3 regions of the Streptomyces rishiriensis genome follow, and region 3 is predicted to be linked to each of the others. Evidence: riboswitches for the same ligand, from Rfam matches in the RefSeq annotation. Region 3 holds a riboswitch; each other region holds the start of a gene.
What was found. Region 3 has a riboswitch for cyclic di-AMP ahead of QF030_RS08400 (C40 family peptidase). Riboswitches for the same ligand answer to the same signal wherever they lie in the genome.
Positions count from the first base shown of each region.

Region 1: another riboswitch for cyclic di-AMP. It lies ahead of QF030_RS30670 (M23 family metallopeptidase); the one in region 3 lies ahead of QF030_RS08400 (C40 family peptidase).
Region 2: another riboswitch for cyclic di-AMP. It lies ahead of QF030_RS24780 (transglycosylase SLT domain-containing protein); the one in region 3 lies ahead of QF030_RS08400 (C40 family peptidase).

Region 1 is NZ_JAUSWV010000002.1:6,326,418-6,329,683, forward strand. It holds gene QF030_RS30660 (M16 family metallopeptidase) at 1-235, shown strand, start outside; gene QF030_RS30665 (M16 family metallopeptidase) at 232-1,620, shown strand; cyclic di-AMP (ydaO/yuaA leader) riboswitch at 1,823-1,991, shown strand; gene QF030_RS30670 (M23 family metallopeptidase) at 2,006-2,749, shown strand; gene QF030_RS30675 (GntR family transcriptional regulator) at 2,939-3,266, shown strand, end outside.
Region 2 is NZ_JAUSWV010000002.1:5,004,580-5,007,845, reverse strand. It holds cyclic di-AMP (ydaO/yuaA leader) riboswitch at 941-1,140, shown strand; gene QF030_RS24780 (transglycosylase SLT domain-containing protein) at 1,144-1,617, shown strand; gene QF030_RS24775 (HAD family hydrolase) at 1,721-2,545, opposite strand; partial or broken gene QF030_RS24770 (GNAT family N-acetyltransferase) at 2,837-3,266, shown strand, end outside.
Region 3 is NZ_JAUSWV010000002.1:1,356,878-1,360,143, forward strand. It holds gene QF030_RS08390 (hypothetical protein) at 73-369, opposite strand; gene QF030_RS40550 (hypothetical protein) at 359-655, shown strand; cyclic di-AMP (ydaO/yuaA leader) riboswitch at 1,525-1,703, shown strand; gene QF030_RS08400 (C40 family peptidase) at 1,707-2,180, shown strand; gene QF030_RS08405 (ATP-binding protein) at 2,414-2,896, opposite strand; gene QF030_RS08410 (helix-turn-helix domain-containing protein) at 3,103-3,266, shown strand, end outside.

The DNA of each region.
Region 1 (3,266 bases), 5.0 Mb from region 3:
CCGGCTCGGCACGGTCGCCGGCCGCGCCGACGAACTGTGCCGGTTCGCCGTCCTGTTCGGCGACCCGCAGCTCGCCCTCACCGCCGTCCAGCGCGTGCTGGACGTGACGCCCGAGGAGGTGCAGGAGATCGCCAAGGCCCGCCTGCGCCCCGACAACCGCGCGGTGCTCGTCTACGAGCCGACCGCCGCCGAAGCCCCCGCCGACCAGGACGAGAACGAGGAGGCGGCCCGGTGACCGAGCTCGCCACGATGGACTTCCACCCCCAGCCCCGGGCGGGCGAGGCCAAGCCGTGGGCGTTCCCGGCGCCCGAGCGCACCGCGCTGGCCAACGGCCTGACCGTGCTGCACTGCCACCGTCCCGGCCAGCAGGTCGTCGCCGTCGAGATCCTCCTCGACGCACCTCTGGACGCCGAACCGGCCAACCTCGACGGCGTCGCCACGATCATGGCGCGGGCCTTCTCGGAGGGAACCGACAAGCACTCCGCAGAGGACTTCGCCGCCGAACTGGAGCGCTGCGGCGCCACCCTGGACGCGCACGCCGATCACCCCGGCGTCCGGCTGAGCCTCGAAGTGCCGGCCTCGCGCCTGTCCAAGGGCCTCGGCCTGCTGGCCGACGCGCTCAGGGCCCCCGCGTTCGCCGACAGCGAGATCGAGCGCCTGGTCCGCAACCGGCTGGACGAGATCCCGCACGAGCTGGCCAACCCCTCCCGGCGCGCCGCCAAGGAGCTCTCCAAGGAGCTCTTCCCGGCCACCGCGCGGATGTCGCGCCCCCGTCAGGGCACCGCGGAGACGGTCGAGAAGATCGACTCCGCGGCCGTACGCGCCTTCTACGAGAAGCACGTCCGCCCCGCCACGGCCACCGCCGTGGTCGTCGGCGACCTCACCGGCGTCGACCTGGAGGCGCTCCTCGGCGACACCCTGGGCGCCTGGACGGGCTCCTCGGCCCAGCCGCGGCCCGTGCCGCCGGTGACCGCCGACGACACCGGCCGGGTCGTCATCGTGGACCGTCCCGGCGCCGTCCAGACGCAGTTGCTGATCGGCCGCATCGGCGCCGACCGGCACGACCGCGTGTGGCCCGCGCAGGTGCTCGGCACGTACTGCCTCGGCGGCACCCTCACCTCCCGGCTGGACCGTGTCCTGCGGGAGGAGAAGGGCTACACCTACGGTGTCCGCGCGTTCGGGCAGGTCCTGCGGTCCGCCCCGGACGGCTCGGGCGCCGCGATGCTCGCCATCAGCGGCTCCGTCGACACCCCGAACACCGGTCCCGCCCTGGACGACCTGTGGAAGGTGCTGCGCACCCTCGCGGCGGAGGGGCTGACCGACGCCGAGCGTGACGTCGCCGTGCAGAACCTGGTCGGTGTGGCGCCGCTGAAGTTCGAGACCGCCGCGGCCGTCGCCGGCACGCTGGCCGACCAGGTCGAGCAGCACCTGCCCGACGACTTCCAGGCCACGCTGTACCAGCAGCTGGCCGCGACCGGCACGGTGGAGGCCACCGCGGCGGCCGTCAACGCCTTCCCGGTGGACCGCCTGGTGACCGTTCTCGTCGGGGACGCCGCCCAGATCAAGGAACCGGTCGAAGCCCTCGGCATCGGCGAGGTGAAGGTCGTGTCCGCCGAGTAGGTCCCGGCAACGGCGCACGCGTGCGGGGGCCCTGGTCGACGAAAGCGTCACCAGGGCCTCCGTATGTCCGAATTGATGCGGAGGTTGCCCGTCTGCCCTGTGGGATGCGCTACAAAACCCGGGATTCGTTTGAGGATTGAAACCCGCGCCGCTTAGCGTCATCCGGGCTGTTCGTCAGGCAGTGCGCCGCAGCCGCGGCACCGGACAGTCATCGCCGAGTCCCCGTACGGCGCGAGCCAGGGGAGCCGGGGACCCACTTGTGAAGTCCCTGGGGTGAATCGGACGCCCGCGCGTGAACGCGAGGGGGTCCGTAGGAGACCTTCCTGCTCCGAACCCGTCAGCTAACCCGGTAGGCGAGAGGGAAGGAAAGGACACCCACGACTTCATGGCGTTCACCTGCGCGCCCGGTAAGCACCGTCGGCCCAGCCGGATGCAGCGGACCACCGCTCGCGCGGCGGGCGTCGCGGCGCTCACCACCACCGGTGTGATGGCCACCGTCGCCTCCACTCCGGCTCTCGCCGCCGAACCCAGCCCCGAGCAGACCGGGCTGATCCCCGTCGTCACCGCCTCCGCGGCCGTCGCCGAGCAGGTCGACGACCAGGTCGCCGTGCAGAAGCACGCGGCCTTCGAGGAGGCCGCCCGTCAGGCCGCGGCCAAGAAGGCCGTCGAGGAGCGCGAGGCACGCGTGCGTGCCGCCCGTGAGGCCGAGCGCAAGCGCCTCAACACCTTCGTGCTGCCGATCACCGGTTCCTACGTCTCCACCGGCTACCAGGCCAGCAGCTCCCTGTGGTCCTCCGGCAGCCACACCGGCATCGACTTCCACGCGGCCAGCGGCACCACGGTGCACGCGGTCGGGCTGGGCACCGTCGTCGAGGCCGGCTGGGGCGGGTCGTACGGCAACCAGGTCGTCATCAAGATGAACGACGGGACGTACACCCAGTACGGTCACCTGTCGTCCATCGAGGTGTCGGTGGGCCAGCAGGTCGCCCCGGGGCAGCGGATCGCCCTGTCCGGCGCCACCGGCAACGTCACCGGCGCGCATCTGCACTTCGAGGCCCGCACCACCGCGGAGTACGGCTCGGACATCGATCCGGTCGCCTACCTCCGCAACCACGGCGTGAACGTCTGACGACCCCACGGCGACGGATCGTCTTGCCCCGGCCCTTCCGGCCGGGGCTTTCGCCGTTTTCGGGGCCTCGCTGTCCAAAAAATATCCCCGGATTCCGGCCCGCCATCGGAAATTCCCGCTCATTGCAATAGAGTCACGGAACACACGTCAATCGTCGACGTTTCACGGGGATTAAGGCGGAGGTCCGTCATGCGTATTCCGGCGCACTCGGTGTGCACGGCCATTCGGGACGACATCGTCGCGGGTGTCTACGAGCGCGGCAGCCGCCTCACGGAGGAACTCCTCGCCCGCCGCTACGGCGTTTCCCGCGTCCCCGTCCGAGAGGCGCTGCGCACCCTGGAGGCCGAGGGCTTCGTCGTCACCCGGCGGCACGCGGGCGCGTGCGTCGCGGAACCGACCGAGCAGGAGGCCGCGGACCTGCTGGAGATGCGGATGCTCCTGGAGCCGCTCGGCGCCTCCCGCGCCGCCCAGCGGCGCACCGAGGCCCATCTGAAGGTGCTGCGCGGTCTCGTCCGAC
Region 2 (3,266 bases), 3.6 Mb from region 3:
GGGTCTCCTGTCTGCTGGTGTCTACTGGCGATTACGCGGTTTGTCGATAGGTCTCTGCCATCACTCAAGTCAGCGTATCCGGTCACGTTTCGATCACCGATAGCCCCCACGTCCCGCGGGCTCGAATGGGCTCGCCCGGGAGGTCTCCAGGAGGCGCCCGAGAGGTGCCCCGCAGGCCAGGCCCGGTCGGATCACGCCCGAAATGTTTTCGATCAGCTCATATGAGCGGACATGAAGAGAGTTTCCGGGAAGTGGAGATTCATGTCCTCGGACGGGCCGCCGGCCGCTCCGAAACGTCCGCGCACCCCTTTTGCGCGTGACGACGATCACGCGTTTCTTCTCAGGTTCCCCCCGCGACCCGTCGAGCGCGACGGCAGGCGCGCCCCTCACCCCTCCCCCTCCTCCAGCCCCCCTCCGCCTTTCCTCCAGCCTCCCCCCACTCCCCTTCCACCCCCTCCCCCCTTCCCCACCCCCTCTCGCCGCCTCCGATCCCCTCCCCTTCTCGTCCACCTCCCTCCCCCCTCTGCGCGATCCGTCGTCGCCCCGTCGTCGACCCGCCGTCGACCCGCCGTCGACCCGCCGTCGACCCGCCGTCGAACCGGCGCCGGGTCGCCATCGAACCGGCGTCGGCCCGCCACCGATTCGGCACTGATTCACCATCGGTCTATTAATAGGGAGTTGGGGCGAATGCCCGATTCGCCGCTCTTGTGGATGCTGGTGAGTTGGCTCACTCCCCGCGAAGATCCGGTCTACCCTCACCCTTCACCGATTCTCCGCACGCCTTAAGCAAGTTGAAGGTTTGCACCCACAAAGGATCAAGCACCCCATAGGCCACAGACCAAGGTCAATAGGGGTGATCTGTGAATCCGGTACTTGTTCCGGACATGTGCTCTCGCATACGTTCCCGGCCTGTCGGGCGGAACGCCGAATCCTGCCGCCGCTCGCACACCCACCGATACCGCTCGGCAGGAGCGGGGGAACCAGGTAAGTCGCCGAAACGGACTTTCCGTACGTCTTGGATACACAAGACGTTTCGGGCAGGCCTTACGGCTAGGGGTCAAGCCGCGTCCGTCAGGACGCGACCGGGCAGCTCCCGCCCGAACCCGACAGCTCACCTCGCAGGCGCCGGAGAGGAAATTCGTCATGCCCGCTGCCGCTCAGCCGCGCCGCAACCGTTTCGTCCGCACGCTCGCCGTCGCCGCCACCGGCGCGGCCGTGCTCGCCCTTCCCGTCCTCGGGGCGACCACCGCCTCCGCGGCGACCCCGGCCGTCTCCACCGCCACCAGCCTCGGCTACGCCAACAACCTCGACGGCTGGATCCGCGCCTCCCTCCAGGTCATGGGGCAGCACGGCATCCCGGGGACGTACAACGGCATCTACCGCAACGTCATCCGCGAGTCCTCCGGCAACCCCAACGCCATCAACCTCTGGGACTCCAACGCGGCCGCGGGCATCCCGTCCAAGGGGCTGCTCCAGGTCATCGACCCGACCTTCCGCGCCTACCACGTCAACGGGACGTCGTGGGACTCGTACGACCCGGTCGCGAACATCACCGCCGCCTGCAACTACGCGGCCGCGCGCTACGGCTCGATCGACAACGTGTTCGGCGCGTACTGACCGTCCCGCCGACCGGTCACCGGTCCCGGCAGCCGGTGCCGCTACCCGACACCCGGCAGCCGGTGCCGCTACCCGACGCCCGGTAGCCGGTGCCGGTAGCCGGTTACGGAAACAGTCTTTCGAGGACGACGGCCACGCCGTCGTCCTCGTTCGACGTCGTGACCTCGTCGGCCACCGCCTTGAGTTCCGGGTGGGCGTTGGCCATGGCGACGCCTCGCGCCGCCCAGTCGAACATCGGGATGTCGTTGGGCATGTCCCCGAAGGCGACGGTGTCCTCGGGCCGCAGCCCCAGGTGTTCGGCGGCCAGGGCCAGACCCGTCGCCTTGGTGATCCCGCAGGGCTGGAGTTCGACCGTGCCCGGCCCCGACATGGTGACGGTGGCCAGGGAGCCGACCACCGAGCGGGCCGTCGACGCCAACTCGTCGTCGGACAACGTCGGATGGCGCAGCAGTACCTTGCTGATCGGCTCGCACCACAGATCGTCGCGTCGATCGACCCGCAGGGCGGGCAACGTCGGGTGGGGCATCCGGTAGCCCGGCTCGATGAGCGTCAGCCCGTCGACCCCGTCCTGGTCGACGGCCGCGTACAGCTGCCCGACCTCCGCCTCGATCTTGCCGAGCGCGGTCTCGGCCAGCTCCCGGTCCAGGGTGACCGACCACAGCAGACGGTCCGCGCCGGCGTCGTACAACTGCGCCCCCTGCCCGCACACCGCGAGCCCCCTGCTGTGCAGCCGGTCGAGCAGCGGGCGCACCCGGGGCGCGGGCCGTCCGGTCACCACCAGGTGGCGTGCGCCGGCGCTCGCCACCCGCGCGAGCGCGTCGAGCGACCGGTCGGAGAAGGTGTCGTCGCCGCGGAGCAGCGTCCCGTCCAGGTCGGTGGCGATGAGGGAGTACGCGGTGCGCGCGGCATATGCGGTGGGTGCGGCCATGATCAGAGAATACGGATCCCGGGGTCCCCGGGTTCGACGCGAACCGGACGACGTCGAAGTCCTGTCCGGTTCTGCCAACTCCCCTTGTGTGCCTGGCTCACGACTGGCTGCCGACCGACTCAATGGAACGGCTTTCTGACACCTCGCCGGGTAGTGGACGGTTAAAGGCCTCTGCACCGGTTGGCAGCAACATGTGACGCTACCTACCGCGATGCCCGGGTGGAGCGGTACCGTCCAGGTGTCCAGGGGGGACTTGATCGGGGGGTCGGGTTGAGCAGTGGGCGCATTCGTGTGCTGGGGCCGCAGGATCTCGGCGAGGGGGAGAGGGAGCGGTGGCGCGCGCTGCGTGCCGCGTCCGGGCTTCCGCGGAACCCGTTCATGGAACCGGAGTTCACCGACGCCGTGGGCTTGGTGAGGCCACGCTCGCGGGTGGCGGTGGTGTACGAGGGGCGGGAGCCGGTCGGCTTTCCTGCCCCACGAGCGGGGCCGGCTCGGACAGGGGCAGGCCCTCGCGTACGGCGTCTCGGACGCGCAGGGCGCGGTGCTGGCCCCGGGTCTCGGACTGAAGGCGGCCGAACTGATGCGGGCGTGCGCCCTGTCGAGCTTCGCCTTCGACAACCTGGAGGCGGGGCAGGGGCTGTTCACCCCGCACGCGGCGGCGGAGTACGCCTCTTATGTCATCGACGTGGAAAAAGGTTACGAGACCTACGAGTCCGTGTTG
Region 3 (3,266 bases):
AAGACCCTGGTGGCATGGATCGGCAGGCTAGTTGGACCGCATTTCGAGCAAGTTAACCGAGCTGTGATCCGTTCAGGCCCCCGGCAGCGGGGGCGACACGCTCACCGATGCGCGCAGCCCGGCACGCAGCACCTCCACCGGGACGGGCCCGTACAGCGGCTGCCGGACGAGGATGCCCGGCACGGCGGCGATCACCGTGCGGGCCACATGGTCGGGCACCACGTCGGAGCGCATCGTCCCGGCCCGCTGGCAGGCGACGACGATCCGCCCCCACGCCTCCCGCACACCCCGGCAGCCCTCGCTCGGGATCGCCGACAGCTCGGCGTGGCGCGGCGTCCACGGGACCGTATACGGCGCGGTGGACGTCACGACCGGGGGACTCGAACGGCTGACCGCCTCGGCCGCGAGTCCGCCCGTCGCCCAGTTGCTCCAGCAGGCGGTCGCCCGGCAGGCGGCCGCCTCGGGCACCGCCGGGAAGACCGTGGACGTGGTGGCGGCTCCGGCCGCCGACCGGCGCGGGTCGGCCCTCGTCCCGGGTGTGCTGCCGCCGGCCCCCGCCGGCCCCCGCCGGATCGCGGTTGGCGCGGTGGCGTCCCTGCTGGGCCTGCGCGGGATCCGTGCGGTGCTCGCGCCGGCCGGGGGTGCTCACCGGTGAGTGGTGGGCGGAGGCCGCGGTGCTGCGGCTGTCGACGTCGGCGGTGAGCGCGGCGGTGGCGGGGGCTGCGCCGCGTTGCCGGGCACGCCGGGCATCGGAGCCGTGTCGTTCGGGGTGATGCTCCTCGGAAACCCGTTCCCCGGGGCGGCCTCGGCGCCGCGGATGCCGCCGGGGCCGGTCGGGGCGATCGGCCGGTGGGTGCCGCCGGGCGCCGGTACGACCTTGCTGCGCCCCGTGTCGTTCTTCGACGGGAGCGGCGGCGACCGGCCCGCGCTCACGCCGGCCCGGCGGGCCGCGCCGGGCCCGGGGCGGTACTGCCGGGGCCCGGCTGGAGCCGGGACCGATCCGGGCCGAGCCGGCCGCCGAGGCGCGGCGGTCCGCACCAGTCGAGCTGCGCGCGCCGACGCTCGCGCGGGCGCTGCGCGTCCCGGACGGGGAGCGCCGTACCGCGCGCCTCACGCTGCCTCCGCTCTCCGACAGTTGACCCGGCCCGTCCGCCCCCCGTCCGGACCGCTCACGCCCAGGAGGCGACGACGCGACCGGAGTTGAAACGACCCAGAAGAGGTACCCCCGTTCAGCGGAGCGTCTGCTGCTTCCCCGGACCCTCCCAGGTTGCGCAAAAGGGCGCTCATCGGGCGGAATATGAGGCTCCGCCGCTGGTGGGAGCCCTTGGGGCGCCTTGACACCTGATCGCCCATCAGGGTGTCCACCCGAACGGGTGAGTGGTGAGTAACCCCACAAATCCCCGGTTCCGTTGGGATTTTCGGACATCGGTGAGCCAAGATCCCTGACTGACGACAAGCCCCCGCCACAAGCGGCGCGGGGCGGTCCGGGCGGACGCCGAGTCCTGCCGCCGCCCGGATGACCGGTCGACAGGAGTGCATCGGCAGGAGTGGAGGACCCAAGCACGACGGGTCGCCGGAACGGTTGTCTCACAGGAGAGGCGCCGGACCGAGCAGCCCTTGGGGTGAAGCCGCAGCAGCGGCCGGGCAACTTCGCCAGCCCGAATCCGACAGGTCATCCTTCACAGGCGGCTGACGAAGGGTTGCGCATGACTGCGCTCAATCGTGTCCCGTCGCTCATGGCCCGGGCCGGTACGGCCTCGGCTTTCGCCATCGCCGCCGTGGGCGGCTCGGTCGTGGTCCCGGGGCTCGCCCCCGACGCCGCGGCCGCCACACCGGCGACGAAGGCGCTCCAGATCGCGGCCTCGAAGAAGGGTGCACCGTACAAGTACGGGGCCACCGGGCCGAAGAGGTTCGACTGCTCCGGGCTCACGCTGTACTCGTTCAAGAAGGCGGGCAAGAGCCTGCCCCGGACGGCGGCCCAGCAGTACAACAAGACGAAGCACATCTCGGCGTCCAGCCGCAAGGCGGGCGACCTCGTGTTCTTCCACTCGGGCTCGAACGTCTACCACGTCGGGATCTACGCGGGCAAGGGCAAGATCTGGCACTCGCCGAAGACCGGTGACGTGGTGAAGCTCCAGAAGATCTGGACCAAGAGCGTCTGGTACGGCAGGGTCCGCTAAGTCGGGTCCGCGAGGTAGCGCCGTCTGCCCGGAGGGCAGGGCTCTCGGCGTCGGGTGCGTGCGATCGCAAGGCGGAGGTCGGCCTCGTACCGGGTGCACCCGGGCGATCCCGACAACGCGGCGAGCGTGCGTGCCGGGCGTCGCGAGCCGGGCGGGACCTTGCGGACACGGCCTGGGCCCGGCCGGGTCACGGGCCGGTTTTCCCGGGGCGGTGGGGGCGTCCTGACGCGCCTTCACCGCCCCGGGAGCTCACCCTCCGCCGGGGCCGTCAGGACGCCGGTCACCGGCTCCGCGGCCGGGACCGCCCACGGGAGCTCGACGGTGACCGTCTTGCCGCCCTCCCGGGTGGGCCGCACGCGGAGCCTGCCGCCGCATTCCGCGGTCAGCCAGCGAATGATCACCATGCCTCGGCCGTTGTCCTGCTGGACGGCGGCCGGCAGTCGTTTGGGGAAACGCGGGTGGCTGTCGGTGACCCCGACGCGCAGGTGTTCGTCACGGTCGAGGACGAGGTCCACCGTGAAGGTGGGTGACTGACCGAAGGTGTGCTGTACGGCGTTGGTGGCGAGTTCCGAGACGATCAGCCGGACGGCGTCGGCCATCTCCGCGTCCGCCGGCAGTCCCCATTCTCCGAGGGCGCCGGCCACGAAGACGCGGGCCGTGGAGACCGAGGCGGGATCGCTCGGCAGAGTGACGGATGCTTCCAGGTGATCTGCCATGGCGACGTCGTCCCTTTCCCGGGGAGCCCGACACGGTGCGGATCGTTCGAGTACGGTCCCGGACTGGTGCTTCTCCGCCAGACTGCCATTACCGCGCCGGTCACGGGTGGGATCCACCGAGATATGCATATATCTGTCGCCCGATGCGGTGAACTCTGCGACGGCAGAGCCTATTTGGCCGGCCCGATAGGAGTAAGGAGCAGTCCATGCAGCACGGTCCCGCGGTGCGCCGCCGAAAGCTGGGCGCCGAACTGCGCAATCTTCGTGCCCAGGCGGGGCTCACCAGTGGCGAGGCGGCCCGGCTCGTGGGCTGGCACCAGTCCAAGGTGAGCCGCATCGAGACGGGTGTCAGCGGATCGAAACCGGCCGA